2 regions of the Streptomyces sp. NPDC001406 genome follow, and region 1 is predicted to be linked to the other one. Evidence: riboswitches for the same ligand, from Rfam matches in the RefSeq annotation. Region 1 holds a riboswitch; the other holds the start of a gene.
The links. Region 1 has a riboswitch for guanidine ahead of ACFY1J_RS00690 (DMT family transporter). Riboswitches for the same ligand answer to the same signal wherever they lie in the genome.
Positions count from the first base shown of each region.

Region 2: it holds a riboswitch for guanidine, as region 1 does, so the genes downstream of both, ACFY1J_RS26235 (MBL fold metallo-hydrolase) here and ACFY1J_RS00690 (DMT family transporter) in region 1, are expected to answer to the same signal.

Region 1 covers NZ_JBIAWG010000001.1:149,572-164,194, reverse strand. The annotation lists gene ACFY1J_RS00735 (hypothetical protein) at 1-407, shown strand, start outside; gene ACFY1J_RS00730 (alginate lyase family protein) at 448-1,932, shown strand; gene ACFY1J_RS00725 (DUF445 domain-containing protein) at 2,144-3,406, opposite strand; gene ACFY1J_RS00720 (SGNH/GDSL hydrolase family protein) at 3,673-5,007, shown strand; gene ACFY1J_RS00715 (DUF1707 domain-containing protein) at 5,077-5,910, opposite strand; gene ACFY1J_RS00710 (ATP-binding cassette domain-containing protein) at 5,944-6,945, opposite strand; gene ACFY1J_RS00705 (ABC transporter permease) at 6,953-7,744, opposite strand; gene ACFY1J_RS00700 (ABC transporter permease) at 7,767-8,567, opposite strand; gene ACFY1J_RS00695 (transglycosylase domain-containing protein) at 9,711-11,981, shown strand; gene ACFY1J_RS00690 (DMT family transporter) at 11,997-12,317, opposite strand; guanidine-III (ykkC-III) riboswitch at 12,355-12,432, opposite strand; gene ACFY1J_RS00685 (co-chaperone GroES) at 12,512-12,814, opposite strand; gene ACFY1J_RS00680 (DUF3618 domain-containing protein) at 12,913-13,242, opposite strand; gene bcp (thioredoxin-dependent thiol peroxidase) at 13,335-13,802, shown strand; tRNA gene ACFY1J_RS00670 (tRNA-Leu) at 13,842-13,928, shown strand; gene rdgB (RdgB/HAM1 family non-canonical purine NTP pyrophosphatase) at 13,934-14,539, opposite strand; gene ACFY1J_RS00660 (hypothetical protein) at 14,593-14,623, opposite strand, start outside.
Region 2 covers NZ_JBIAWG010000011.1:45,317-59,939, reverse strand. The annotation lists gene ACFY1J_RS26255 (nitrate reductase subunit alpha) at 1-364, shown strand, start outside; gene narH (nitrate reductase subunit beta) at 364-2,097, shown strand; gene narJ (nitrate reductase molybdenum cofactor assembly chaperone) at 2,094-2,753, shown strand; gene narI (respiratory nitrate reductase subunit gamma) at 2,750-3,517, shown strand; gene ACFY1J_RS26235 (MBL fold metallo-hydrolase) at 3,544-4,413, opposite strand; guanidine-III (ykkC-III) riboswitch at 4,426-4,494, opposite strand; gene ACFY1J_RS26230 (VOC family protein) at 4,548-5,321, opposite strand; gene ACFY1J_RS26225 (TIGR01777 family oxidoreductase) at 5,705-6,670, shown strand; gene ACFY1J_RS26220 (S1 RNA-binding domain-containing protein) at 6,684-7,253, shown strand; gene ACFY1J_RS26215 (VOC family protein) at 7,510-8,046, opposite strand; gene ACFY1J_RS26210 (DUF418 domain-containing protein) at 8,165-9,439, opposite strand; gene ACFY1J_RS26205 (response regulator) at 9,657-10,322, shown strand; gene ACFY1J_RS26200 (sensor histidine kinase) at 10,319-11,431, shown strand; gene ACFY1J_RS26195 (glycoside hydrolase family 97 catalytic domain-containing protein) at 11,450-13,369, opposite strand; gene ACFY1J_RS26190 (hypothetical protein) at 13,481-14,506, opposite strand.

The DNA.
Region 1 (14,623 bases):
TCGCCGTCGGACCCGTCACCGTCGCGGCCAGCATGTTCCCGCCCGCCGCCCGCCGCGCCCTGGAGTCCCCGGATGATCCGCGGGCGACGGAGACCGTCGGGCTGCTGCACCGGATATGCCAGGTGTACGGCGTCGTCGGCGTCGTCGTTCCCGTCTTCGGGTTCGCCACCGCGAGCAATATGGGTGTGCTCGGCGATGCCTGGCTGATCGTGTCGATCGCGCTGACCGCCCTCGCCGCGCTCGTGCTGGTGGCGCTGGTACTTCCCCGGCAGAGCGCGCTCGTCGAGGGCGGCAGCACCCGGGAGGCGACCGTACGGCTCGCGATGTTCACGGGGCTGTTCAACCTGCTGTGGGCCACGGTCACGATCCTGATGATCGTGCGGCCCGGGTCTACCACGGGCGCCTGAGTTTCCGTTATCGGCTCCCGCCCCGGCCCGTCTCCCCGGCATGCACGTGACTCTAGAGATCAGCCGCCGGAACATGCTGAAGGCCACGGGAGCCGGGGCAGCCGCCATGGGTGCCGCCGCAGCCGGCGCGGCCGGGATCACCGCCACCCCTGCCGCGGCAGCGGACGCGGGGAGCGCCTTCGCACACCCCGGCCTGCTGCACACCCGTACCGATCTGGACCGCATGGCCGCCAAGGTGAAGGCGGGAGCCGCGCCCTATACGGCGGGCTTCGCCAAGCTGACCGCCAACCGGCATGCGCAGAGCGGCTGGCGGGCCAATCCGCAGGCGACGGTGTACCGGGGAGCGGGCAGCCCGCAGAACTACGCGATCCTCTACAACGACATCCACGCCGCCTACCAGAACGCCCTCCGCCACCACGTCAGCGGAGACAGCGGCGACAGCGCGCACGCCGACACCGCCGTGGCGATCCTCAACGCGTGGTCGGCGAAACTGACTTCGATCGGCGGGTCCGCGGACCGGTTCCTCGCGGCGGGGCTGTACGGCTACCAGTTCGCCAATGCCGCCGAACTCGTCCGCGACCACCCGGACTTCGACCTGGGCGCGGCGAAGAAGGTGCTGCTCGACGTCTTCCGTCCGCTCAGTGAGTCCTTCCTCGCCCGGCACAACGACGCCGTCGTCACCAACTACTGGCCCAACTGGGACCTCACCGCCCTCGCCTGCGTACTGGCCGTCGGCATCTTCTGCGACGACCACGCCAAGGTGGAACGGGCGGTGGAGTACTTCAAGCACGGTGCGGGGATGGGGTCTGTCCGCAACGCGATTCCGGTCGTGTACGACGACGGGCTCGCCGAGTGGGTGGAGGCCGGGCGTGACCAGGGGCATGCGCTGCTGGGTGTTGGGCTGATGGGCACCGTGTGCGAGATGGCCTGGAATCAGGGGATCGATCTGTACGGCTATGACGACAGCCGGTTCCTCAAGGGGGCGCAGTACGTGGCCAAGTGGAGTCTTGGTGGCGATGTGCCGTATACGCCCAACACTCGGAAGAAGGGGGCGCTGCATGGGTGGTCGGGGACTGAGAGCGCCAGTGCGGCGGCGGGTGTGGATCCGGCGATGACTCGGCCTATCTGGGCGATGATCTCCAACCATTACGCGAAGCGGCGGGGGTTGTCCGCGTCGTACGTCACCCGGATCGCGGCCAAGGCTTCGCCCGAGGGTGGGGGTGGGGACTATGGGCCCAACAGTGGGGGGTACGACCAGCTTGGCTTTGGGACGTTGGCGTTCACTCGGGATCGGGGGGCCGCGGGGGCGGGGGAGGCTTCGGGGGGTGGCTCAGGGGGCGGTGCTCGGGCGCAGTCGGGGGGTACTCCGTCGGCTGCCGCGGCCGGGACCGGTGGCGGGCGTGACCTTGCTGCCACCGGGTCCAGCGGTGTCGTGGGCTTGACCGCTGCTGCGGGGGTCACCGCCGTTGCTGGAGGGCTGCTTCTGCTGCGGCGGCGGGGGCGGGGTGGTCGCTCGGCTGAATAGGTGCCCTGTGCTGGTGCCGGGCGGGGGTGGGTCGCGCAGCCCGGCGCTGTCGGGGTGCCTCCCCCAAGCTCTCGGCTTCGCTCGAACAGGGGGGACCCCCATCGCCCACCCGTGCCGCCCCAGGCGGCACGACTGCCCGCAGTGAGGCGGCGTCGGCCGCCGCAGTCCGGGGGCGTTGGTCACCGCAGTTAGGCGGCCCCGGCCGCCTGAGTTACGCCCCTAGCCCCCGCGAGATCGTGTAGATCAGCAGGCCCGCCAGTGAGCCGACCACCGTGCCGTTGATTCGGATGAACTGGAGGTCGCGGCCGATGTGGGCCTCGATCTTGCGGGTTGTGTGTTCGGCGTCCCAGCTCGCCACCGTGTCGGTGATCAGGGAGGTGATCTCCTTGCGGTAGGTCGTCACGACGTGCACCGCGGCGCCCTCGACCCAGCTGTCGACCTTGTCCTGGACCTTGGGCTCGGTGGCCATCCGGGCGCCCAGGGACAGGAGGGAGGCGCGGACTCGTAGGCGCAGCTCGCTGCGCTCGTCCTCGGCCGCGGAGACGATCATGGATCGTACGGCCGTCCAGGCGGACGCGATCAGGTCCTGGACCTCGCCACGGCCCAGCACCTCGCCCTTGAGCCGCTCGACGCGCGCGCGGGTGTCGGTGTCGGACTGGAGGTCGGAGGCGAAGTCGGTGAGGAAGCGGTCGAGGGCGCCACGGGCGGGGTGGGAGGGCATGTCGCGCATCTCGGCGCAGAAGCGGAGCAGCTCCTTGTAGACGCGTTCGCCGACCTTCTTGTCGACGAAGCGCGGGGTCCAGCCGGGGGCGCCGCCCTGGACGGCGTCCATGACCTGGTCGTCGTGCAGGACGAGCCAGTCGTGGGCCCGGGAGACGACGAGATCGACGAAGCGTTTGTGGCCGCCGTTGGCGACGACCTTCTCCAGCATCTTCCCAATGCCGGGCGCGATCTCCTGGGCGTCGGCACGGCGGGTGATCGCCTCGCCGACCACCGCCTGGACGTCGGAGTCGCGCATGACCGTGAGGGCGCCGCGCAGGGCCGTGGCCAGCTCGGCCGTCACCCGGTCGGCGTGCTCCGGTTCCGCCAGCCAGGCGCCCAGGCGGCTGCCGATGCCGACGGCGCGCAGCCGCTGCCGTACGACATCCTCGGAGAGGAAGTTCTCGCCGACGAATTCGCCCAGGGAGACGCCCAGCTGATCCTTCTTGTTGGGGATGATCGCGGTGTGCGGAATGGGCACGCCGAGGGGGTGGCGGAAGAGCGCGGTGACCGCGAACCAGTCCGCCAGGGCGCCGACCATGCCGGCCTCGGCGGCCGCGGCCACGTAGTCCGCCCAGGGGCCGGCGCCCTGGCCGGAAGCCCATTTGGCGAGGGCGTACACCACCGCCACGAACAGCAGCATCCCGGTCGCCGTGAGTTTCATGCGCCGTACCCCGCGCTGCCGCTCCTCGTCGGCGGGAGTGAAGGCGCTCATGGATTTGTAGGACGGGGCGCTGGTCCGTGGTGCCGTTGCCACTTCCGTTTCCGTCGTTTCCGTACGTTCCATCTGCTCCACCCGTTCGGTGATCCCTCACACATTGTCCCTTCCTGACCGACTCCTGGAACGGAACAGGAGTTCCCGGCGTCTGTCAGAAAGGGGGTTTGGACAGGGTCCTGTCAGTTCTCCCGGACCCATGTCGGATCATGGACACAACAGATCGGAGCCCCGGGCTCCCAGTGCCCGAGGAGAACAACACCAGCATGACCAGGCGCCATGGCTATGCCCTGCTCAGTGCCGTCCTCGCGCTGGTCGTGGCCCTGTGCGCCGCCATCTTCGTCACGGTCGCGGCCGACGACGGCGTCCCGCTCGACGGTGGCGCGGGCCGCCCGCACCACGACGCCTCGGCCGCTCCCGCCTCCACCGGCACCTGGGTCGGCTCCTGGTCCACCTCCCCGGTCGGCGCCGAGCCGGGCACCGAGACCGACGGACTGGCGGGGCGTTCGGTGCGCAACGTCGTGCACGCGAGCGCCGGGGGTACGAGTGCCCGGATCACGCTGTCCAATCTCTACGGCCAGGCGCCGCTGACCATCAGCCACGCCTCGATCGCGGTCGCGGCCGGCGACGACACCGCGGCAGCCGCGGCACAGACGATGCGCCGGCTCACCTTCGGCGGCGGCCCCGACGTGGTCATACCGGCGGGCGGGCAGGTGCTGAGCGACGCCGTGCGCATCGCGCTACCGCGCGGGACGGACGTGCTGGTCACCACGTACTCCCCCGTCCCGTCGGGACCGGTCACCTACCACCCGCACGCGCGGCAGGTGTCGTACGTCGCCGAGGGCGACCACACGGAGGACCCGGCCGCCGCCCCGTACACCGAACAGACGCCGTACTGGCGCTATCTGACGGCCCTCGACGTGCTGAGCAACGAGTCCGACGGCACGGTCGTCGTGTTCGGCGACTCGATCACCGACGGGATCACCTCCACCGAGGGCGCCAACCACCGCTGGACGGACGTCCTTTCGGAGCGGCTGCGCACGGGGCTCGCCGATGGCCGCCGGGACGTGCCCCGCTACAGCGTCGTCAACCAGGGCATCAGCGGCAACCAGGTGCTCGCGAACGGACTCGGGCGGCCCGCCGACAACCAGAGCGGGCTCGGCCGTTTCGGCCGGGACGTGCTCTCCCGTACGAACGTCAAGGTCGTCGTCATCGAGCTGGGCGTCAATGACATCCTCAGGAACCCGCGCCTCGCCGACCCCGACCGGATCACCGACGGCCTGCGCACCCTCGTCCGCCAGGCCCACGCCCGCGGCCTCAAGGTCGTCGGCGCCACCCTGATGCCCTTCCAGGGCCACCGCGGGTACTCGCCGGCCCGGGAGGCGGTACGGCAGCAGGTCAACGCCCGGATCCGGGCCGGGCAGGTCTACGACGCGGTGGTCGACTTCGACCACGCCCTGCGTGACCCGTACAACCCGCGCAGGCTCCGCCCCGACTACGACTCGGGCGACCATCTCCACCCCAGCGACGAGGGCTTCCGGAAGATGGCGGAGGTCTTCGACCTGCGGGAGCTGAAGGGTGCGGGGCAGGCGGAGCTGTAGCCGGTACGGCGGCCCCGCTCAGCAGTTCCTTCGCGCCTGCGGCGCCTCAGTGGTCCCCGCGCCCGCCTCTCACCAGTCCCCGCGCCTGCGCCGCCGCTCCTCCCGGCGCTCCCGCTGGCGCTCACGGCGCTCCTCGTGGCGCTCCCGCAGCAGGTCGCGGTGGCCTTCGAGCATCCTGGTGTGGGCATCCTGGATGTCGTCCCGGAAGGAGTTCTCCAGTTCCTTGCGCGCCGTCTTGCGGTCCAGCTTCTCCTGGCGGCGCTCCTCCTTCAGCCGCTGCCGCTCGGCCCGCGTCACCTTGCGCTCCACCCCGACCCCGCCCCAGAAGGCGAAGCCGCTCACGATCACCCGCGGGGCGCCCGGCTCGCCGCCCACGCCCTCCTCGCGGTGGTCGAAGCCGCCCATGATGCCGATGCCCCGCACGACGACCTCGACCCCGGGCGGCACGATGACCTGCACCCCGCCCATGATCGCGACGCAGTTGATCTCCACCTCGCGGTCCGCGAAGTCCGCCTCCCGCAGATCGATCTCACCGCCGCCCCAGAAGGCGAAGCAGTTGAGCCGCTTCGGCATGGTCCAGCGGCCCTTGCGCTGGAAGCCGGACATGATCGCGACCGCCCAGGCGGACGAGCCCTCGCTGCCGGTGATCCGGCCCGCCCAACTCCCGCTCTCCACGGGGTCCTTGCGCAGGGACACCACGGGAGGAGCCGCCACGTCCGGACCCGGCAGGTCCCGGGTGATGGGTGCCAGCTCGCGGTAGGTACGCGCCTTGTACGTCGCCTCCAGCCGCTCCTCGAACTCCTCCATGTCGAGCCGCCCTTCCGCGAGGGCGTCCCGCAGGACCTCGGCGACTCGTTCACGATCGGCGTCGGAGGCACGCAGCTCCGGGGCATCGTCGGTCATGGAGAGCAGCCTACGAGTTCCCCGCGCCGGGCACTATGCGGTGGCCTTGTCCGCGTACATCTTCGCGATCACCGCCTCGATGTCCGGCTCCCGCACCGACAGGTCCACCAGCGGATACTCCGCCGCCACCCGCGCCACCAGCGGCGCCGCCGACTCGGACGCCGGGAAGGCCAGCCACTGCCGCGGGCCCTCCACCTTCACCACGCGGGCCGGCGGCACCTCGACGGGCGGCAGCTCCCGCTCCAGGTCCACCACCAGCGTCCGCTCGCTCGCCCCCACCTCGTGCAGGCCGGCGAGCGGACCGTCGTACATCAGCCGGCCGTGGTCGATGACCATCACCCGGGAGCAGAGCTGCTCGATGTCCTGGAGGTCGTGCGTGGTCAGCAGCACCGTGGTGCCGCGTTCGGCGTTCAACTCCCGCAGGAAACCGCGGACCTTGGCCTTGGAGATGACGTCCAGGCCGATCGTCGGCTCGTCGAGGTAGAGCACCTCGGGGTCGTGCAGCAGCGCCGCCGCGATGTCGCCGCGCATGCGCTGGCCGAGGGAGAGCTGGCGGACGGGGACGTCCAACAGGTCGGCGAGTTCGAGGAGTTCGACACAGCGGTCCAGGTTCTCGCGGTAACGCCGGTCCGGGATCCGGTACATGCGGTGCACCAGCCGGTAGGAGTCGATCAGCGGCAGGTCCCACCACAGCGTGGTCCGCTGCCCGAACACCACGCCGATACGGTGCGCCAGGCGGGCGCGTTCGCGGGAGGGGTCGATGCCGGCCACGCGCAGGCGGCCGCCGCTCGGGGTCAGGATGCCCGTGAGCATCTTGATCGTCGTCGACTTGCCCGCGCCGTTGGGGCCGATGTAGCCGACCATCTCGCCGCGCGCCACGGTGAAGGAGATCGAGTCCACCGCCCGCACCTCCCGGCGCTCCCGCTTGAGGAAGCCGGCCTTCTTCCGCACGTCGAAGACTTTCTCGACGCGGTCGAGTTCGATGAAGTTCACGATCAAGTCCTCGGTGACGCCCTCGGTGAAGTCGCTGTCCATGGGTCCCTCAGCTCCCCGTACTCCGATACGACCGAAGCCCCGCCCGCCATGCCGCTCCCGCCAGCGCGCAGCACCCCACCGCCACGAGCGGCGGGGCGAAGGCCGTCCACTGCGGCAGGTGCAGCGGATACGGCAGCCCCAGAACGTAGGTTGCGGGCAGCCAGTTGACGAAGGCCAGCGGCAGCACGAAGGTCACCCCGCGCACCAGGTCCTTCGCGAAGACGGTGGGCGGGTACTGCAGCAGCGTGGTGCCGCCGTAGGTGAACGCGTTCTGCACCTCGGAGGCGTCCTGCGCCGCGAACTGGAAGGCCGCGCCGGCCACGAACACCGCGCTGAAGATCGCGGCGCCGCTGATCACCATCACCGGCATCAGCAGCAGCTTCAGCGGGGTCCACTCGATGTCGACGGCCGTCAGCGCATAGCCGAGCACCAGCGAGCCCTGCGTCACCCGGCCCAGGCGGCGCAGCGCGAACCGGTCGGCGGCCAGCTGCGCCAGCACCGGCGCCGGACGGACCAGGAGGGTGTCGAAGGTGCCGTCGCGCACCCGGCGCCCCAGCCGTTCCATCGAGCCGATCACCAGATCGGCCAGCCCGAAGGCCGTACTGGACAGGCCGTACAGGAAGGCGACCTCGGGCAGCGAGTAGCCGCCGAGCGCGTCCACGCGGGAGAACATCAGCAGGATCGCCACGAAGTCGAGGGCGGTCGCGGTGAAGTTGGCGACCGTCGTCATCACGAAGGACGTCCGGTACGCCATCGTGGAGCGGATCCACATCGCGGCGATCATCCGGTAGGCGCGCATCCCGTCGGCGACCCGGTTGATTTCAGCCACCCTGCACCACCACCCGCCGCGTCGCCAGCGACTGCACGAGCCGCCCCAGCGCGAGCAGCGCCGCCGCCCAGGCCGCCTGGAAGAGGAAGACGCCCCAGGGATCGGCCTGCCCGAGCAGTACGTCGGCCGGGGCCTGCAGCAGCGAGGACCAGGGCAGGGTCCGTACGACCTCGCCGATCGCGCCCGGGAAGACGTTCAGCGGCAGCACCATCCCGGAGCAGAAGAAGCCCGTGATCCACGCCGCCTGCGCCACCCCGGTGCCGTCCAGCAGCCAGAACGCGCTCAGCCCCACCAGGAAGCGGATCCCGAAGCCGACCAGCATCGCCAGCAGGACGGCGACGAGGAAGGCGGCCCAGGTTCCCGCGTCCGAGGGCAGCGCCACCGGGAAGAACAGCGCGCCGAAGACGAAGGGGATCGCTCCCCGGCCCATGAGTTGGAACAGGGCCCTGCCCAAATCTGCTGACAGCCACCACAGTTGCAGGTCGGCGGGGCGGTACAGGTCGATCGCGATGTCACCCGTACGAATGCGTTCCATGAGCTCGTCCTCGACGCCACCACCCCCGATCGCCAGCGTCGACAGCAGCGCCTGCCCCAACCACACGTAAGTGATCGCCTGCGCCTGGTCATAGCCTCCCAGGTGCGGTTTCTCGTCCCACAGGGCGAGATAGGTGTAGACGAGGATCAGGCCGAAGACGGTGTTGGTGAACACCCCTGCCGCAGTGGCCGCCCGATACGTCGCGTACCGTCTGAAACCCCCTGCAGCGACGGCCCCGTACAACCGTCCCGCGCCCACGCCAGTCAACCTCCCCGACCGCACGACACCGAAGCGCAGGAGCCTAGTCCGGGACCGACGCGGCGTGCCACGCATTTTCTGTCCCGGACGCGTGCCGGAATCCGGGAACGGAACGCTTGGTGCGAGAGTCTTCATCCGGGGGCGCAGATGGCGTATGAGGGCGTACGGCAACGTACGAGGCGATAACAGGAGTCCGTGCACGACATGAGCGACGAGCCGCAGCCGCAGCCGCAACAGCCGAACGAAGGCGGTGCGACGACGCAGCCGACGGCGGCCGAAGAGCCCGCCGAGCAGGGGGGCAAGCCGGCCGAGAAGGCCGGTACGGTCCCGAAGGCACGGGCCTCGGAGCCCTCCGGGCCGGGCAACGTCGACACCAGCCGTCTCGCAAGGATCAAGGAGAACGCCCCGACAGCCAAGCCCCCGCTGACGGACGAGACGACCCGGCTGACGCCGATCAAGGACGACCCGCCGGCCACCAAGGCCCCCGGGGCTGCGGGCAACGCCGGCAACGCAGCGCGCGCGGCGGGCTCGGCCGGCACGGCGAGCGGCTCGGGCTCGGCAGGCACAGCTGGCGCGGCAGGTGCGGCCAGCGCGGCAGGTGCTGCGGGCGCGGCGAGCGGCGCGGGCGCGGCAGGCGCGGCAGGCGCACCGCGCGGCCCGGGCGCGGCAGGCGGCGCAGGCGCGGCACACGGCGCTGGAGCGGCAGGCACAGCCGGCGCGACAAGCCCCGGCGCCGCCGACACCACCCAGCTCGCTCGGATCAAGGAAAGCGCCCCGACAGCCAAGCCGCCGCTGACGGACGAAACCACCCGGCTCACGCCGATCAAGGACACCCCGCCGACCGGCAAGGCCCCCGGGACCTCGGGCAACGCCGGCAACGCAGCGCGCGGCGCGGGCGCAGCCGGCGCGGCAGGCAGCGCGGCGCGCGGTGGGGCAGGCGCCGTCAACGCACGGTCCGGCGCCACCCCCGTGACCGCGGCAGGCGCACGGACCACCGCCAACCCCGCGACCGCGGCAGGCGCGGCGAATGCCCGGAGCGCCCCCGCCCCCGCCGGCCCGGTGGCCCCGGAGGCCCCCGGCAAGGGCAAGAAGCCCAAGAGGCCCAAGCGGACCGGGTGGCGGCGGATCATCCCCACCTGGCGGATGGTGCTCGGTACCTTCCTCATCGGTGTGCTGCTGATCATCGGGCTGTTCTTCCTCGGCTACTCGATGGTGAAGATCCCGCCCGCCAACGCGCTCGCCACCAAGCAGAGCAACGTCTACCTGTACGCGGACGGCTCCCAGCTGGCCCGTGACGGCGAGATCAACCGGGAGAACGTCACCCTCGCGCAGATCTCCAAGGACGCCCAGCACGCCGTACTGGCCGCCGAGGACCGCGACTTCTACACCGAGTCGGCCATCGACCCCAAGGCGATGATCCGCGCCGCCTGGAACACCGCGACCGGCAAGGGCAAGCAGTCCGGCTCGACGATCACCCAGCAGTACGTGAAGAACTACTACCTGGCCCAGGAACAGACGGTCACCCGTAAGGCCAAGGAGTTCTTCATCTCGATCAAGCTGGACCGCAACAAGTCGAAGGACGACATCCTCGAGGGCTACCTCAACACGAGCTACTTCGGCCGCAACGCCTACGGCATCCAGGCCGCCGCCCAGGCCTACTACGGCGTGGACGCCACCGACCTGGACCCGGCCCGCGCCGCCTACCTCGCCGCGCTGGTCAACGCGCCCAGCGAGTACGACGTCGTCGCGCACCCGGAGAACAAGTCCGCGGCCGTGGCCCGCTGGAACTACGTCCTGGACGGCATGGTCACGAAGGGCTGGCTCGGCAAGTCCGAGCGGGCCGGCATGAAGTTCCCGATGCCGAAGGAGCAGACGGTCTCCACCGGCCTGTCCGGCCAGCGCGGCTACATCGTGGACGCGATCAAGCACTACCTCACCACGAACAAGATCATCGACGCGGACGCCCTGGAGGGCGGCGGCTACCGCATCACCACGACCCTGCACAAGGACAAGCAGAACGCCTTCGTCAAGGCGGTCAACGACCAGCTGATGGACAAGCTGGACAAGAAGAACCGCAAGGTCGACAACTACGTCCGCGCGGGCGGCGCCTCCGTCGACCCGAAGACCGGCAAGGTCGTCGCGATGTACGGCGGCGTCGACTACGTGAAGCAGTACACGAACGGCGCGACCCGGGGCGACTTCCAGGTCGGCTCCACGTTCAAGCCCTTCGTGTTCACCTCGGCGGTGCAGAACGCCTCCACGACCCAGGACGGCCAGCCGATCTCGCCGAACACGTACTACGACGGCACCAACCAGCGGCCCGTACAGGGCTGGAGCGGTGGCGCGTACGCCCCCGAGAACGAGGACTCCAAGTCGTACGGGCAGATCACGGTGCGGCAGGCCACCAACCTCTCGGTCAACTCGGTGTACGCGCAGATGGCCGTCGACGTGGGGCCCGCCAAGGTCAAGAAGACCGCGGTCGACCTCGGCATCCCGTCCGACACCAAGGACCTGAACCCGTACCCGTCCATCGCCCTGGGCACCGCCACCGCGAGCGTGCTGGACATGGCGGAGGCGTACGCCACGCTCGCCAACCACGGCAAGCACGGCACGTACACGATGATCGAGAAGATCACCAAGGACGGCAAGGACGAGGTCGAGCTGCCCGGGGAGAAGGCCGAGCAGGGCGTCAGCCGTGAGGCCGCCGACACCACGACGTCGATCCTGCAGAGCGTGGTCCAGACGGGCACCGCGACCGCCGCGCAGAACGCCGGCCGCCCCGCGGCGGGCAAGACCGGCACCGCGGAGGAGGACACGGCGGCCTGGTTCGCGGGCTACACGCCCGATCTGGCCACGGTCGTCTCCGTGATGGGCCAGGACCCGGTGACGGCCGCCCACAGGTCGCTGTACGGCGTGATGGGGCTGCCGCGCATCAACGGCGGCGGTGCGCCCACCGACATCTGGGCCCAGTACACGAAGACCGCGCTGGAGGGGAAGCCCGCCACCGAGTTCGACCTCCAACTGCAGCAGGGCGCCGAGGTCCAGGCCCCGAGCTCGCAGGCGCCGACCCAGCCGGGCACCACCGGCAGCCAGGACAACGGCGGCACGACCGACGGCGGCCAGGACCAGGGGCAGACCCAGGGCCAGGACAACGGCGGCACGACCGCGACCCCCACGGACGGCACGGCCACCGGCGGCACCACCACGACCGGCGGCGGCACGACGGGAGGCACGGCCGACGGCGGGACGACCACCGGCGGCACGACCGGCGGCACGACCGGAGGCACGGCCGACGGCGGCACCACCACCGGCGGAACCACCGGCGGCACGGACACGGGCACGACCGGGGGAACCCCGGGAGGCACCACGGGCGGCACCGTTGCGGGCCCGCAGGCCGCGACGAGGAGGCAGTGACCGGTCGCTGACCCGTCAGTGACCGGAGGTCGCCTTCAGCCCCACCACGGCGACCAGCAGCAGACACACGAAGAAGATCCGGGCGGCGGTCGCCGGCTCCCCCAGCACCACCATGCCGAGCACCGCCGCACCGGCGGCCCCGATGCCCACCCACACGCCGTAGGCGGTACCGATGGGCAGGGTCCGGGCGGCGTAGGACAGCAGCAGCATGCTGGCGACGATGCCGGCGCCGGTGAGGACGCTGGGGACGGGCCGGGTGAAGCCGTCGGTGCACTTCATTCCGATCGACCAGCCGACCTCCAGCAGACCGGCGACGACGAGCAGGACCCAGGCCATGGGGGGCACCTCCGGGGCGTACGTGCTGACGGACAGGGGTGCGTCGTCTTTGCGTACATCCATCCCGGTACGGCGCGTCTCGTCGGGCTTCCTTTCGACGATAGCAAGGGAATGAGAAGAGGGCTGGTGACCATGGTCACCAGCCCTCTTCGCCGTTGATTCAGAGGCTCAGGCCCGTCAGCGGTGCAGGTCCCTCAGAGATACAGCCCCGTGGAGTCCTCCGACCCCTCGAACCGGTCCGCCGCCACGGCGTGCAGATCGCGTTCCCGCATGAGCACGTACGCGGTGCCGCGCACCTCGACCTCGGCCCGGTCCTCCGGGTCGTACAGGACGCGGTCGCCCGGCTCCACCGTCCGTACGTTCTGCCCGACCGCCACCACCTCGGCCCAGGCCAGCCGCCGCCCGACCGCAGCCGTGGCGGGGATCAGGATGCCGCCGCCCGACCGCCGCTCGCCCTCACTGGTGTCCTGCCGCACGAGCACGCGGTCGTGCAGCATGCGGATGGGCAGCTTGTCGTGGTGGGTACTGGGGACATTTCTGTTGGCGCTCACGCCTTCGAACCTACCTGCCTTTTACGCCTGTGTACGCGACCGGGTCAGCTCTTGCGGCGCCGGGTGCCGAACGCGAGCAGCCCCACGACCCCGACGGCAAGGAGCGCGACCGGCACGATGCGCTCGACCCGGGGCGCGCCCTCCTCGTCCACGAACTGCGCCCGCACCTCGCTCACCACGCGGTTGACCTGGACGTAGGCACGGCCGAGGGTGTGGTCGACGTTCGCGACGACCTTCGCCTTGGCGTCGCCCACGATCGTCTTCGGATGCACCCGCACCCCGATCTCGTCCAGCGTCTCCGCCAGCACCTCGCGACGGCGCTTGATGTCCGCCTCGATCTGCGCCGGGGTTCTGGTGTCCGACGTCTCCGCCACCGTACGGCCTCCGAAGTCTTCGATGCTGTTCTGGACAGTCTGTCAGCTTCGCACGCCGCCGCACTGTCAGGACCCCCCGTTACTCTGGTCCGATGAGCGAGCGACTCCAGCCCGGGGACGTGGCCCCCGACTTCACCCTGTCCGACGCCGACGGCAACGAGGTGTCCCTGGCCGACCACAAGGGCCGCAAGGTCATCGTGTACTTCTACCCCGCGGCCCTCACTCCCGGCTGCACCAAGCAGGCCTGCGACTTCACGGACAACCTCGAGGTCCTGGCGGGCGCGGGCTACGACGTGATCGGCATCTCCCCCGACAAGCCGGAGAAGCTGGCCAAGTTCCGCGAGAAGGAGTCCCTGAAGGTGACCCTCCTCGCCGACCCCGGCAAGCAGGTCCTGGAGTCCTACGGCGCCTTCGGCGAGAAGAAGCTGTACGGCAAGACGGTCGTCGGTGTCATCCGCTCCACGGTCGTCGTCGACGAGGAGGGCAAGGTCGAACGCGCCCTCTACAACGTGAAGGCGACGGGCCACGTGGCAAAGATCATCAAGGATCTGGGCATCTGACCGCGCTGCCCGGCCGCTAGCATGGCCGGGCAGCACCGGGCGGCCGTGGTGGAATTGGCAGTCACGCTGGGTTTAGGTCCCAGTGGGGTAACTCCCGTGAGGGTTCGAGTCCCTCCGGCCGCACCAGCTCCTTACCGACCGAGCAACTCCCTTACGACGGGCACCAGGGCGCGGAACGCCTTGCCCCGGTGGCTGATCGCGTTCTTCTCCTCGGGGCTCAGCTCGGCGCACGTCCGCGACTCCCCCTCCGGCTGGAGGATGGGGTCGTATCCGAAGCCGTTGGTGCCGCTCGGGGTGTGCCGCAGGGTTCCGGTCAGCCGGCCCTCGACCACCCGCTCCGTCCCGTCCGGCAGTGCGAGAGCCGCGGCGCAGGCGAAGTGGGCGCCCCGGTGTTCGTCGGCGATGTCCGAGAGCTGGGCCAGCAGGAGGTCCAGATTGGCCTTGTCGTCGCCGTGGTTGCCGGCCCAGCGGGCGGAGAAGATGCCGGGTGCGCCACCCAGGACGTCCACGCACAGGCCGGAGTCGTCGGCCACCGCCGGCAGACCGGTGGCCCGGGCCAGGGCGTGGGCCTTGAGGAGGGCGTTCTCGGCGAACGTCACTCCCGTTTCCGGGACATCGGGGATGTCGGGGAACGCGTCGGCTCCGACCAACTCGTGCGGCAGGCCTGCTGCGGCGAGGATCGAGCGGAGCTCGGTGATCTTTCCGGCGTTGCGGGTGGCGAGGATCAGGCGGGTCATGGGGTTCAGTATCCCTGGCCCCACGACCTGCCCTGCGTGGCCTCTGGAGCTCGCTACGGGGTGCAGACCTTGGTCAGTTCGCCC
Region 2 (14,623 bases), on a different contig from region 1:
CCCGACGATCTGGATGTCCACCGCCGACGCGGCGAAGATCGGCGTCCACGACAACGACTGGATCGAGGCGGTCAACCGCAACGGCGTCGTCGCCGCCCGCGCCATCGTCTCCCACCGCATGCCCGAGGGCACCGTCTACATGCACCACGCCCAGGACCGGCTCATCGACGTGCCCCGCACCGAGACCACCGGACGGCGCGGCGGCATCCACAACTCCCTCACCCGCCTGCTGATCAAACCGAGCCATCTGATCGGCGGCTACGCCCAGCTGTCCTACGCCTTCAACTACCTCGGCCCGACCGGCAACCAGCGCGACGAGGTCACGGTCATCCGCCGCCGCAGCGACCAGGAGGTGACGTACTGATGACCCGCGGCGACAGCGCCATCGGGCGCGTCATGGCCCAGATGGCGATGGTCATGAACCTCGACAAGTGCATCGGCTGCCACACGTGCTCGGTCACCTGCAAACAGGCCTGGACCAACCGCACCGGCGTCGAATACGTGTGGTTCAACAACGTCGAGACCCGCCCCGGCCAGGGCTACCCCCGGCGTTACGAGGACCAGGACACCTGGCAGGGCGGCTGGACCCTCAACAACCGCGGCCGCCTCACCCTCAAGGCCGGCGGGCGCTTCAAGAAGCTCGCCAGCATCTTCTCCAACCCCAAACTGCCCACGCTCGACGACTACTACGAGCCCTGGACCTACGACTACGCGACGCTGACCAACGCCCCGCTGCAGGAGCACACCCCCGTCGCCCGCCCCAAGTCGCTCATCACCGGCAAGGACATGAAGATCTCCTGGTCGGCCAACTGGGACGACAGCCTCGGCGGCTCGTCCGACCACGGCCGCAAGGACGTGCTGCTGAACGAGGTCGCGGAAAAGGTCAAGTTCGAGTTCGAGCAGACGTTCATGTTCTATCTGCCGCGCATCTGCGAGCACTGCCTCAACCCGTCGTGCGCGGCCTCCTGCCCCTCCGGTGCGATCTACAAGCGCACCGAGGACGGCATCGTCCTCGTCGACCAGGACCGCTGCCGGGGCTGGCGGATGTGCGTGACCGGATGCCCTTACAAGAAGGTCTACTTCAACCACCGCACCGGCAAGGCCGAGAAGTGCACCTTCTGCTTCCCGCGCGTCGAGGTCGGCCTGCCCACCGTCTGCTCCGAGACCTGCGTCGGCCGGCTGCGCTACATCGGACTCGTCCTCTACGACGTCGAACGCGTCCTGGACGCCGCCTGCACCCCCGACGACACCGACCTGTACGAGGCGCAGCGCGGCGTCTTCCTCGACCCTGACGACCCCGAGGTCATCGCCGCCGCCGAGCGCGACGGCATCCCCCGCGACTGGGTCGAGGCCGCCCAGCGGTCACCCATCCATGCGCTGATCAACACCTACAAGGTGGCGCTGCCGCTGCACCCGGAGTACCGCACCATGCCCATGGTCTGGTACATCCCGCCGCTCTCCCCGGTCGTCGACGCCGTCCGCGGGACCGGCCACGACGCCGAGAACCACCGCAACCTGTTCGCGGCCGTCGACGCCCTGCGCATCCCCGTCGACTACCTTGCCCAGCTTTTCACCGCGGGCGACCCCGCACCCGTCGACGCCGTGCTGAGACGCCTGGCCGCCATGCGCTCCTACATGCGCGACATCAACCTCGGCCGGGAGCCCGATGCCGCCATCCCCGAACAGGTCGGCATGAGCGAGCAGCAGATGTACGACATGTACCGGCTGCTGGCCCTGGCCAAGTACGACGAGCGGTACGTCATCCCGCCCGCCCACGCCGAACAGGCCCACGACTTGGAGGAACTCGCCACCGAGTGCAGCCTGGACTACGAGGGCGGGCCCGGCATGGGAGGCTCCGGCCCCTTCGGCGAGACCTCCGGCGGCGCCGCTCCGATCGCGGTGGAGACCTACCGGGCCCTGCGCGACCGTCAGTCCGCCGACACTCCCGCCACCCCCACCGACAAGGCCACCCGCGTCAACCTCCTCAACTGGGACGGCAAGGGCACCCCGCCGGGCCTGTTCCCACCCTCCGGCGGCGGGACCGCGTCCGGCGGCGAGGAGACCGATGCGGGCGGGGAGGTCGAACCGAAGCCGTGAGAAGGAAGACCAAAGCCACATCGCGCACCGAGCCCTGGCAGCCGCACGCCTGGCAGGCCCAGTCCCTGCTGCTCGCCTACCCTGACGACCAGTTCGCCGCCCGGCTCGAACTGGCCCGCCAGGTCGCCACCCACCTCCCGCGGCCCGTCGCCGAACCCCTCCTGGAGTTCGTGGCGCACGCCGACCGGACCGCCCCCGCCGACCTGGCCACCGCCTACGTCGCCACCTTCGACCACCGCAAACGCTGCTGCCCCTACCTCACCTACTACGCCCATGGCGACACCCGGAAACGCGGCCTCGCACTGCTCCGCCTGAAGCAGACGTACGCCGCCGCCGGCTGGCGCCTGGCCGACGACGAACTGCCGGACCACCTCGCCGTCGTCCTCGAGTTCGCCGCCACCGACCCCACCACCGGACTCGGCCTGCTCACCGACCACCGCGCGGGACTGGAACTGCTGCGCCTGGCCCTGCAGGACGAGGGCTCAGCCTGGGCCGGCGTCCTGCGGTCCGTCTCCGCCACCCTTCCCCAGCTCGCGGGCGACGACCGAGAGGCAGTCGCCCGCCTCGCCGCCGAAGGCCCACCCGAAGAACAGGTCGGCCTCGACCCGTACACACCCGCGCAGTACCTGCCCGACCCCGCGGGAGGCCCGCGATGACCGCACCCTCACACGGCCTGACCATGGCGGCCGAGACCAGTACCGGCGCGATCCTGCTGTGGGTCGTCCTGCCGTATCTGTCCCTCGCCGTCTTCGTCCTGGGCCATATCTGGCGCTACCGCTACGACAAGTTCGGCTGGACCACCCGCTCCTCCCAGCTGTACGAGAACCGGCTGCTGCGCATCGGCAGCCCGCTGTTCCACTTCGGCATCCTCCTGGTGCTCCTCGGCCACGTCGGCGGGCTGCTCATCCCCAAGAGCTGGACCGAGGCGGCCGGCATCAGCGAGCACACCTACCACGTCACGGCCGTCACGCTCGGTACCGTGGCGGGCGTGTGCACCCTGGGCGGAATCGCCATCCTCATCTACCGGCGCCGCACCGTCGGCCCGGTCTTCTCCGCCACCACCCGCAACGACAAGGCCATGTACGTCTCGCTCACCGCGACCATCGTGCTCGGCCTGGCGGCCACCGTCGCCGCCAACATCGTCGGCGGCGGCTACGACTACCGCGAGACCATCTCCCCCTGGTTCCGCTCCATCTTCTACGTTCAGCCCGACCCGGCCCTGATGGCCGGAGCGCCGATCCTCTTCCAGCTCCATGCGATCAGCGCCCTGCTGCTCTTCGCCGCCTGGCCCTTCACCCGCCTGGTCCATATGCTCACCGCGCCCTTGGGCTACCTCACCCGCCCCTACATCGTCTACCGCAGCCGCGACGTCGGCCTCGGCGCCAGGGCGCCGCGCCGTGGCTGGGAGCGCGTCGGATAGCCGGCCCTGCCGGACGGGTCCGACCGTCAGCCCTTGGGCCAGAGGACGAAGTCGGCGAACGCCCGGCGAGCGGGCTCGGGCCCGACCTCGTCCAGGGCCGCGCGTACGGCGTGGAGGTGGTCGGGGGTCATCTCCAGCGGGGGTTCGTCCGGCTGATGTGTGGTCCCGATCGGATAGTCGACGCCGGGCCGGCGCGTCATCTCGATGTGGCAGCCCAGCACATGCGTGACCGGACGGCGGCCGGCGAATGCGATCAGCCGGTCGATCGTCCGTGAGAACGCCGACCAGTCCTCGATGTACAACCGGCCCCGGTAGACGGTGTCTCCAGTCAGCAGGAACCCGGTCCACGGATCGTAGTAGGTGACCGCCGCGGCGTCATGGCCCGGTGTCGCGAGCGCCTCCAGGACCCGACCCCCGAGATCGAGCGGCCGTACCGCGTCCGGGTCGTCGGCGAAGCCGAGGAACGCCCACGCCGCATCCCGCTCGGCACCGACCATGATCGTGTCCGGGCGATCGAGGAACTGGCCGTCGCCCGCGATGTGATCGCCGTGCGAGTGCGTGTGGAGCACGAGCAGCCGATAGCCATCACGCGGATGACGAGCCAGCCACGCCTCGACAAGACCATCGACGGTCCGGCGCACCGGGAAGAACTCCGGCGAGGCCGTGGCACCGGTGTCGATCAGGACCGCCCGTCGCTCTCCGAACAGCAGATACAGAAACGGCGCCTCGTAGTCGATCGCCTTGTTCTGCCGCAGCACCACCGTGTGCTCGTCGTACCAGTGCACCTGAAGATCGGGATCGGTGTTGTGCTTGGCCGACGGCGACCCGTGAATCCAGGCCACACCCAGCGGCTCCGCGCTGAACTTCCGGCCACCCGGTTCGCCCGCACCGAACATGACGCCTCCCGAAGTGCGTCGTCTTGGCGGGCCGGGTACGGCGCACATCTCGTCCGGGGAGACACGCAGGTGCGCCTCCGGCCGGACGCTATCACCGCATACCCGCCTCCGGGCACGATGGTTGCCGACGGCCGTCAGGTCTGGCGTGGATTCGGCTTCAGCACGGCGAACACCGCCTGGGCCGGGTCCGCCAGCCAGGCGATGCGTCCGACGTCCGGCACGTCCGCGGCCGGCATGAGCACCGTCCCGCCGTTTGCCTGCACCGCGGTGACGACGGCATCCGCATCCGCAACGGCGAAGTACGGCACCCAGCGAGCCACCTCGTGCTCCCCCTGAAGCGGAGCCACACCGCCGAAGGACCCCTCCTCCTGGTCGCCGTCCCTGATGCTCAGGACCCGGTACGTCATGCCGGGCGCCTGCATCTCCTGAGAGCGCCAGCCGAACAGCCCGTGGTAGAAGCGGATGGCCGCTTCCGGGTCCGCGACCTGCAGCTCGACCCACACCAGCGTGTTGTCCTCGGACGTCTTCTCCAGGCCCGCCCCGGCTTCGAGCACGGCGAACTCCGCACCCTGGGGATCGGTGAACTGGGCCAGTTGCCCCTCGCCCACGCTCATCGGCTCGACGCGCACACGGCCCCCGCCGGTGACCACATCACGGGCGGCGGCCTGGATGTCGTCGCTGCGGAAGTACGTCGTCCAGGCCGACTGGGCACCCTCCTCGGTCAGCGGCCCGAGGGCGGCGACGGTCTTCCCGTCCTGCTGGAAGAGCCCGTACCCGCCCGCTTCGGGCCCGAGCGACATGAACCGCCAGCCGAAGACGGCGCTGTAGAAGCCGGCAGCCGCGTCCAGGTCCGGGCTGCCGAGGTCGATCCAGACGGGCGAACCGGCGCGGTAGTCGGTGCCGAGCATACGTTTCCTCCTGCGCGTCCGGTGCTGAGACCCCGTCACTATGCCGCCCTTCACGCGTGGTGCCCGGCGTAACGGCCCGAATGTCCCGACCCTTTCACCCGGGCTGGGGAACCTGATGAGCCGCACCACTCGCCACCCTGGATCGCTTCTTGGATGCGCTGGCCGCCTGGATCAACGACGCCCCCGGCTGGTACGGGAACTTCCACCATGAGATGCCCGAGCACGGCGACTGGACGTTCTTCGCCCGCGCGTTGAGCGCGGCCGTGGGGCTACAACTCCGGGTGACGGCGACGAGAATTCCCACCCGGATGAGGCACACCCCCCAGTTGAACACGTTCAAATCTGGCGGCTACGCTTGTGCCCACCGAAGTTGAGGGGGATCGATGAAGGTAGTGCTACCCGGGGGAACCGGGCAGGTGGGCACGATCCTGGACCGTGCGCTGACGGCCGCCGGGCATGAGGTCGCGGTGTTGACCCGGCGTCCGGAGCGGGAGCGCGAAATCGGCTGGGACGGGCGCGCGCTGGGCCCCTGGGCCGACGCGATCGACGGCACCGACGTCGTGATCAACCTGGCCGGACGCAGCGTCTCCTGCCGCTACACCGCCGAGAACCTGCAAGCCATGATGGATTCGCGGGTGGAATCGGCGCGGGTGGTGGGCGAGGCGATCGCCGTCGCCGCGCGGCCACCGCGAGTGTGGCTGCAGATGAGTACCGCCACGATCTACGTCCATCGCTTCGACGCGGCGCACGACGAGGCGACGGGAGTGATCGGCGGCTCGGAGGCCGGGGTGCCGGACTACTGGTCGTACAGCGTCGAGATCGCGAAGAACTGGGAGCAGGCGCAGGCCCAGGCGCGGACACCGGCGACGCGGAAGGTGGCGCTGCGCTCGGCCATGGTCATGAGCCCGGATCGGGGCGGGGTCTTCGACGTACTGCTGTGGCTGGCCCGGCTGGGGCTGGGCGGGCCGGTCGCCGGCGGTGCGCAGTATGTCTCCTGGATCCATGACGAGGACTTCGTCCGCGCGGTGGAGTTCTTGATCGCCCAGGACGACATCGAGGGGCCCGTGAACATCTCCTCACCCGGCCCCCTTCCGCACCGTGAGTTCATGCGGGTGCTGCGCGCGGCCCGGGGCGTGCCGGTAGGCCTGCCGGCGACGCGATGGATGGCGGAGCTGGGGGCGCTCGCGTTGCGTACCGACACGGAACTGTTGCTCAAGAGCCGTCGGGTGGTACCGGGTCGGCTGAGCGCGGCCGGGTTCGGCTTTGCGTATCCCGAGTGGGAGGGAGCTGCCACGGACCTGGTTCGACGGACTCGCCGCGACCGTCAGCGGCGCACCGCTCGCGCATGAAAAAATGGGCAGCATGGGCGGACAGTCCGAGCACCCGGAACTCTGGGCGTTCCTGGATTCACTGCACCGCGGCGAACTCCTTTCCGGCACCGTCGCGGCGATCGAACGGTTCGGCGTCTTCGTGTCGCTGGACGACGGCCCCGACCACCCGGTCTTCCCCGGCGTCGGGTTCATCACGGTCCCCGAACTGTCCTGGACGCGTCTCGAAGCGGCTTCGGACGTCGTGCAGGTCGGCCGGCGCGTTTCCTGTGAGTTCCTCCAGTTCGACACATGGAATCTGGAGGCCAGACTGTCCTTGCGGGCGACGCGGCCGGACCCCTTCCAGACGTTCGCCGACCGCACCGCCGTAGGACAGGAACTACATGGACGTATAACCAAGTTGGTCCCGTTCGGTGTCTTCGTTCAGGTCGCCGATGGAATCGAGGGACTGGTCCACCTACGAGAACTCACCCCGGAGCCAGTCGAATCCCCGTCGGATGTCGTCCAGGCCGGCGACGAGGTCACGGTCGTCGTCGCGGCAATCGACCGGGAGCAACGCAGACTGACCCTCTCTCGGCGACAGGACCCACCCGGACACCAGTGACTCTTCCTTCTCATCAGGCAGGCTCGACGCGCAGGGCCGCTAGCTCTGGCAGCCGGGAACCGATGAGCACTACCGGCAGTCCCAGCCGCAGTTGTGGCTGAAGCCGACCGAGCATCCGCAAGGGGTCTGGGCGACACTCGCGACCAGTTGACGGGCCGCCGGCGGGGGTCCGGCCGCTCGGTGCGGCCGCGGAATCTCGTGCTCGTTCAAGGTGCCTCCCCCGCAAGCCCCCGCCACCTCCGCCACCTCGCTGCGGTCAGTCGGCCGTCCTCACGGGTGCGCTGCTGTGGCCGTGCCCGCGACCGCTGAGCTCGGCGTCGAGTGTTTCCTGAGCCACGCGCATGGTCTTGGCGTATACGGGGTCCTGGAGCCGCTTCCACATTTCGTCCTCGGAGACCTCTTCGACGCAGCTGACCACCCACCAGATGTTGCCGAAGGGGTCCTTGATACGCCCTCCGCGCTGGCCGAAGGCGCTGTCCGTCACGGCAGTGACGACCCGGCCGCCGGCTGCCACGGCTCGCGAGAACGCCGCGTCCGCGTCGGCGACGAACACGCGCAGCAGGCTCGGCATGGCGGGCCAGTCCGCGTGTCGGTCGAAGGCGAGCACGATGGTGTCGCCGACTCGGATCTCCGCGTGCCCGATCAACCCGTCCTCGGTCGGCACTCGCGCCAGTTCCTCACCGCCGAACGCCTCGGCGACGAAGTCGAGGAAGGCCCCCGTGTCGTCCGTGACGACCCAGGGCGCAACGGTGGTGTAGCCCTCAGGTGCGGCGGTGTTGGTCTGGTCGGGCATGGCGGTCCTTTCGCCGATGTTGTTCGTCAACGCCGACGATAGATATGAAGTAGGCCTGGTTCTGTCCTGGATCCGCGTCCTAGGCGGCAGTCCCGGACGGCAGTCCTGGATGGCGGTGCTACTTGATGTGCTGCGCGGGCCGGGTGGCGACGTGGAGCAGGTGCTCGAAGGGGCCCCGACGGAACAGGCGGGTCCATACGGTCGCGAGGAGTGCGGCGGCCACCATGAAGGCGAGGAGAGCGGGAAGCGCGGCCATCGTGTCGTCGTGGACCGCGGCCACGTACCAGACGTCGGTGAAGAACCAGAGGGCGACGATGTGCAGGACGTAGGCCGTCAGCGCCATCATGCCGACCGCCGAGACGGGTGTGGCCAGCCGCGTGAGCCGTGGCATCCGGTCCGCGACGGTCAGGCATGCGACCACGACCAGCAGGGCGACACCGGTGTTGCCGAGTATGGAGAAGGTCGTCTGGCTGTGCGGTGCGGCCACCAGCAACCAGGAGAGCGGGGCGTGACCGTCGGGTTCGCCCACGGTGTCGGACCACCATGCCGACGCCGCCGAACCGCCCGTGGCATCCGCGACGGCTGTCAGGGCGTGCGGGACCAGACGCAGGGCCAGCCAGGAGCCGCCGTAGCCGAGCAGGCCGAGCACCGCACCGGTGAGCGCCAGTCGGGCCCGGACGCCGGGCCGGGTGAGATCGAGTTTGGCCACTGCCATGCCCGCGAGCAGGAACGGTACCCAGGTGAGGACCGGATACGCCCCGGTGAACATCAGTTCGGTGATGCCGTCGGTGCCGGTCATCCGGGCCAACGGGTCCCAGGCGGCGACGGTGTCCGCCCAGTTCCCCTCCTCGATCGAATTCCGGATCACATGCAGCGCCTGGGGCAGGATCATCGCCCCCGCGGCGGCGATGAGCGCCAGCGTCCCGGCCCGCAACCGGTACAGCGGCAGGACGGTCACAAAGAGCAGCCCGTAGAAGCTGAGGATCACGTCGACGTCGGTGCCCAGGGCGGTCAGGGCGTATCCGAGCATCAACAGGACGACAGCACGGATCACGACTCGGCCCACCGCCTGTCGGCCGGGGCGTCCGGTCCGGGGGCGGGGCCGTCCGGTGATGATGACCAGCGAGAACCCGGCGAGCAGGGCGAAGAGCGCGGACGAGCGGCCCCGCGCCGTCTCCAGCAGGAACCCCAGAGGTCCGCCGATCGACACGTCCGGGCCGACATGAGCGGAGTACATGCCGAAGACCGCGATGCCGCGGGCCAGGTCTATGCCGATCAGCCGTCCGGGCGACAGTCGCCCGCGCGACGGCGCATCGGCCGGTGCGGAGGGACACTGCGTCTTCAGCGGACGTGACACCGCCGCCGGTACGTCCGGCGATGCGTTCTGGGTCATGTCTTCAGAGTGTGCCGAATCCCGGACCCCGCTCACAGGGCACATATCCGAAGATCCCCTCCCGACCGGCCCGAACCACCCCGCCGACCGGCCGAAGACACCCAGGTCGACCGGCCGGAGCGGCGCCGCCAATCGGCGGGAATCGCCTTCGGCCCGCCGAGAAACGGCCCCCGCCGTGGTACGGATCGAACGGGAGTATGCGACGAGCGGAGCGCACGTGATCCGGGTCCTGGTGGTCGACGACGAAGCCCTGGTCCGCGGCGGCTTCACCCACATCCTCAACGCGGCGGACGACATCGAGGTCGTGGCAGCCGTCCCCGGCGGCGAGGCCGTCCGAACGGTGCGCGAGTCACACCCCGACGTCGTTCTGCTGGACATCCGCATGCCGGACGTCGACGGGCTCACCGTCCTGGCCGACCTGCGCCGTATGCCGGACCCCCCGGTGGTGGCCATGCTCACCACGTTCGACGCCGACGAATACGTGGCGACCGCCCTGCGCTCGGGCGCGGCCGGCTTTCTGCTCAAGGACACCGACCCGGAGCAGCTGCCCCACCTCGTGCGAGCCCTGGCCGAAGGCGGCACCGTGCTGTCGTCCAAGGTCACACGCGCGGTGGTGGACGCCTACCTCGACAAGGACGTGCGCGAGCCCGCCGTCCACCTCACGGCCCGGCTGACCGAGCGCGAGCGCGCCGTCCTCGTTCTGATGGCCCAGGGCCTGGCCAACACCGACATCGGCGAACGGCTGCATCTGAGTACCGGCACGGTCAAGGGCCATGTCAGCGCCGTGCTCAGCAAACTGCGCGTCGGAAGCCGCGTCCAGGCGGTGCTGGTCGCCGAGCGAGCGGGCCTGCTGGCACCACCGCAGGACGAGGACGCCGGGTGAGCCGCCGAGGGGTGTCGGCTCCGCTGGTGGACGGCGTCCTCGTACTGGTCGCGCTGGTGGACGCCTGGGTCCGGGTCGGCGTCCAGGCGCCGTTGGCCATGGCCTGCGCGTTGCTCGCCGCCGGCGCCCTGTCCCTGCGGCGCCGCGCACCACTGGCAACCTTCATCCTCACCCTGCCCACGGCCATGCTCTCCGACGCGGTGTTCGCCACGATCGCCGCGCTGTACACGCTCTCCTCGCTCAGCCGCCACCGTGTCCTGCTGGTCGGCTGCTCCCTGACCTACGCGGTCATCGACTTCCTGCCCTGGCCCTGGTCGTCCCTGGAGGCCGCCGAACTCGACCAGATCGACACCCTCCTGCACCTCAGTTACACACTGGCCACCGCGGTGGCGCCCGTCTTCCTGGGCCAGCTCGTGCAGGCCCGACGCGACCTGTCGCTGCGGCTCGCAGAAATCACCGAGGCACGCGAGCAGGAACGGCAGCTGGCCGCCCAGAGCATCCTGGCCCAGGAACGCGCCCAACTGGCCCGCGAGATGCACGACGTGGTCTCCCACCAGGTCAGCCTGATCGCCGTACAGGCCGGAGCGCTCCAGGTGGGCAGCCAGGACGCGGAGACCAAGAAGGCCGCGGCCACGATCCGGCAGCTCAGTGTGCAGACCCTCGACGAACTGCGGCACATGGTCAGCGTGCTGCGCGCCTCCGGCAGCCGCCCCACGGAACTCACCCCCCAGCCGTCCCTGGCCGACCTGCAGAGCCTCGTCGACAGCAGCGGTATCGAAACAGAGCTGAAGACCGACCTGCCGACCTCCCTTCCGCCCACCGTCCAGCGCGCCGTCTACCGCACCGTGCAGGAAGCCCTCACCAACGTCCGCAAGCACGCGCCCGGCGCCTCGGCAACCGTCCAGATCCGCCAAGAGGGCGGCACCATCCACACCCTCATCACCAACGATGCCCCTACCCGCCCCGTACTCGCCCTGCCCAGCGCCCACCACGGCCTCGCCGGGCTGCGCCAACGCGCCGAACTCCTCGGCGGCTCCGTCACCTCCGGTCCCACGGCCGACGGCGGCTACGAACTCCACCTGGAACTACCCGTCGAACAGAACCGATGACCGAGGCAACCCGCGCCCTCAGCGGTAGCAGGTGGTCACGCCCGGCCGCCAGGGGCAGGCGATCCCGGCGAAGCCGCCGTTGGCGACGACATCGACGCTGAAGGTGTCGCCGCCGCGCAGCACCTGCCGTTCCTGGACGAGCCCGTCGGCGCCGTCCCGGACCGTCTCGACCAGCCACCGTCCCCGGCCGATGGACAGCGGTACGTCAGCTGTGTGGGCGACACCGGCGTACACCCCGCCCAGGAACCAGCGGTCGCCGCTGCGACGGGCGAGCACGGCGTCCTGACCGGGGTGGCCCGCGAGCAGCCGGGTGTCGTCCCAGGCGGCGGGAACCTGGTCGAGGAAGTCCCGGGCGAGTGGCCGGGTGTCGTACGACTCCGGGGTGCCGGCGAACATCTGGAGGCCCGACTCGTAGGCGACGGTGAGCCCGACCTCGGCCGCGTCGGAGTTGGGGCGCAGGCCGACACGCTGGAAACCGCCGGGGGTGAAGTCCATGGAGCCGATGACGTTGCGGGTGAAGGGCAGGGTGGTGAGGTGGCCGGCGCTGTTGGTCCGCTTCTCCTCTCCGCCGACGCCCTCCATGGTCATGACCTGCGGCCAGGTGCGCTGGATGCCCTTGGGGACGGTGGAGCCGTGGAAGTCGACCATGAGGTGGTGGGCGGCGGTATCCGCGAGGACGGCGTCGTACCACTGGAGCATGGACTGCGCCTCGGAGTTCATGAAGTCGACCTTGACGCCCTTGACGCCCCATCGCTCCAGGGTGGGCAGCCACTGAGACCGTTCCTCGGGCGTGTCGAGGTCGCGCTGATGGATCCAGACGATGATCCCGACGCCCTTGGCGCGTGCGTAGTCGACGAGTTGGGGCATCCAGCTGTTCTTCTGCCAGTCGGGGTCGGTGGTGTCCCATGCGTCGGTCTTGAAGTACCAGCCCGCGTCGACGGCCTCGTAGGGCCAGTGCCGCGCGGCGGCGTAGTCGACGTAGGCCTTCTGCGCGCCGAGGCTCTGGCCCGCCGCACGACCGCCGGCGAGCCAGGTCCACAGCACGGTGCCCGGCCGGATCCAGGAGGCGTCGGCGACCCTGGAGGCGGGGGCGAGGTCGTCGGTGAAGGTGGACCGGGTGACGGTGGCGAGGTCGCCGGTGACCATGGCCCGCCAAGGCGTGGCGAGCGGGCCGTCGGCGTGGATCCGGTCGTCGGCGAGCTTGATCCGATAGGTGCCCGTGCCCTGGTCGTGGGCGAGCCGGGCGCCGGAGTACGTGCCGGTGAGATCGGACTCGGCGAGCAGGGTGTAGCCGCCGTCGGTCGCGAACAGTGCCTGGTCCGAGTATTCGCGGGTGGGCGCGGTCGCGGCGGTGTATTGCGCGAACTGGCCCTCGTTGTCGACCCGGTACGCACCGAGCCAGGCGCTCGCGTCCGGCGGCAGGTTGAACGCCGAGGTCTCGCCGAGCACGTCGCCGTACCCGGCGGGCAGGACGTAGCGGTAGGCGACGCCGTCGGCGGCGGCACGGACGACGAGGTCGAGCCGGGCTCCGGCCGCGGTGGCGAAGGACAGCCGCGTCTCGTTCATCAGGACCCGGCGCTCCAGCCGTTTGCCGGACTTCGTCCGGTACCGCTCGCTGACCAGCCGGTCCTTGAGGTGCAGGAAGCGCAGGCCCTGGGAGAAGTCGGACCGTTCGGTGACGATGCCGACGGGCGACGGCTCGATGACCGTACGGCCGCCACGGGACACCGAGAGACTCAGCGCGCCGGTGGTGTCGTCCAGGGACACCCGCGCCCGCGGAGCGTGTGCTGCCGCGGACACGGCCCAGACGTGCTCGCGCTGCCCGATGTCATGTTCGGCCCGCGCGGGCACGGCGGTCAAGAGTGCGGCCACCAGCGCGGCGCAGAGCGCGGCGGCTGTGCGGGACACCGGCGAGCGCTTCCCCGGCTGCGAGGGCATCATCGTCCTCCCTATCTGACGGATCCTCAATACATCGGGTGTATTGGCGAACCTAGGCGCGCTTCGTGTACCTGTCAACGGATGTTGAGCGGCTGAATCGAGCGATGAGCCCTAACTCATCCGATGTATTGCGGACAGACGGAGCAGGTCGACCGCTTCGTTCGGGCGGCCTTGTTCGATGAGCAGGTGGGCCAGTTCGCGGCGGTCGGAGTCTTCCGTGGTCCCCTGGAGGGCGGCGATCGCCTCCTCCCTCCGGCCCCTGTCCGCCAACAGGCGTGCCACCGAAACGGCCCGAGACGGATACGCGTCCTGTCCGAGCCCTTGGGCTTCGGCCAACGCCTCCTCTGTTCTGCCCGCTTCGCCAAGGAGCCAGATGCGGTAGTGGGCCAGGGAATCCCGCTCTTCGGCGCGAGTGTGCTCCACGACCTCGGCCAGGAGACCGAGCGCCTCTGCGGCCCGGCCGTGATCGGTCATCAGCTCCAGGACCACGGCCAGCATGCAGGTGCAGTCCGACTCGGCGAGGTGGGGCCGTGCCACCTCGATCGCCTCGTCCACCCGCCCGTGCCGGCCGAGAAGGTCCACCAGGGAACTCGCGGCGTTTGCCGAGGCGTCGGCGAAGGGCCGCAACGCCTCGACGGCCTCGTCGAGCCGTCCCAGCTCGGCGAGCCGCTCGGCCAGCGGGGACACGCCGTACAGGCCGTGCGGGCCTGCGACAAAGGCCCGTAGTAGTCCCAGCCGGTCCTGACGGGCGAGCAGTCCGGCGAACTCCTCAAGCGTGTTGACGTTTCTGTGGTGGCCGGAGTCGATATGGGCGCTCAGCACCTCGACGGCCTCGTCCGCGCGGCCCTGTCGTTCCAGCGTCCGACTCAGCACGATCACGGCGTTCCCCGGTTTCCCGGTGCCTGTCTCGCTCTCGACCAGGGTTCTGACCAGGTCGGCGACCTCCGCATCACGCCCGTGTCCCTCGGTCGCCTCGGCCAGTGCCTCCAGGAGGAACCAGTCCGCCAAGTGGGGGCGGAGCACATCGATCGCCTCGCCGACCCGCCCGTGCCGCGCCAGCAGCCCCGCCAACTCGGCGAGCGCCAGACGCTCCCCGGCCTCGGCCTGTGCCCGCACCAGCTCGACTGCCTCCTCCACACGTCCCCGGTCCTCAAGGACGCGGGCGGCCACAGAGATGGCGCCCCACCAACCGTCGGGCGCCAGTAGGCCAGCCCCGGCACCCGTAGGCCGACGACCTTGCCCGCGTCATCGGCG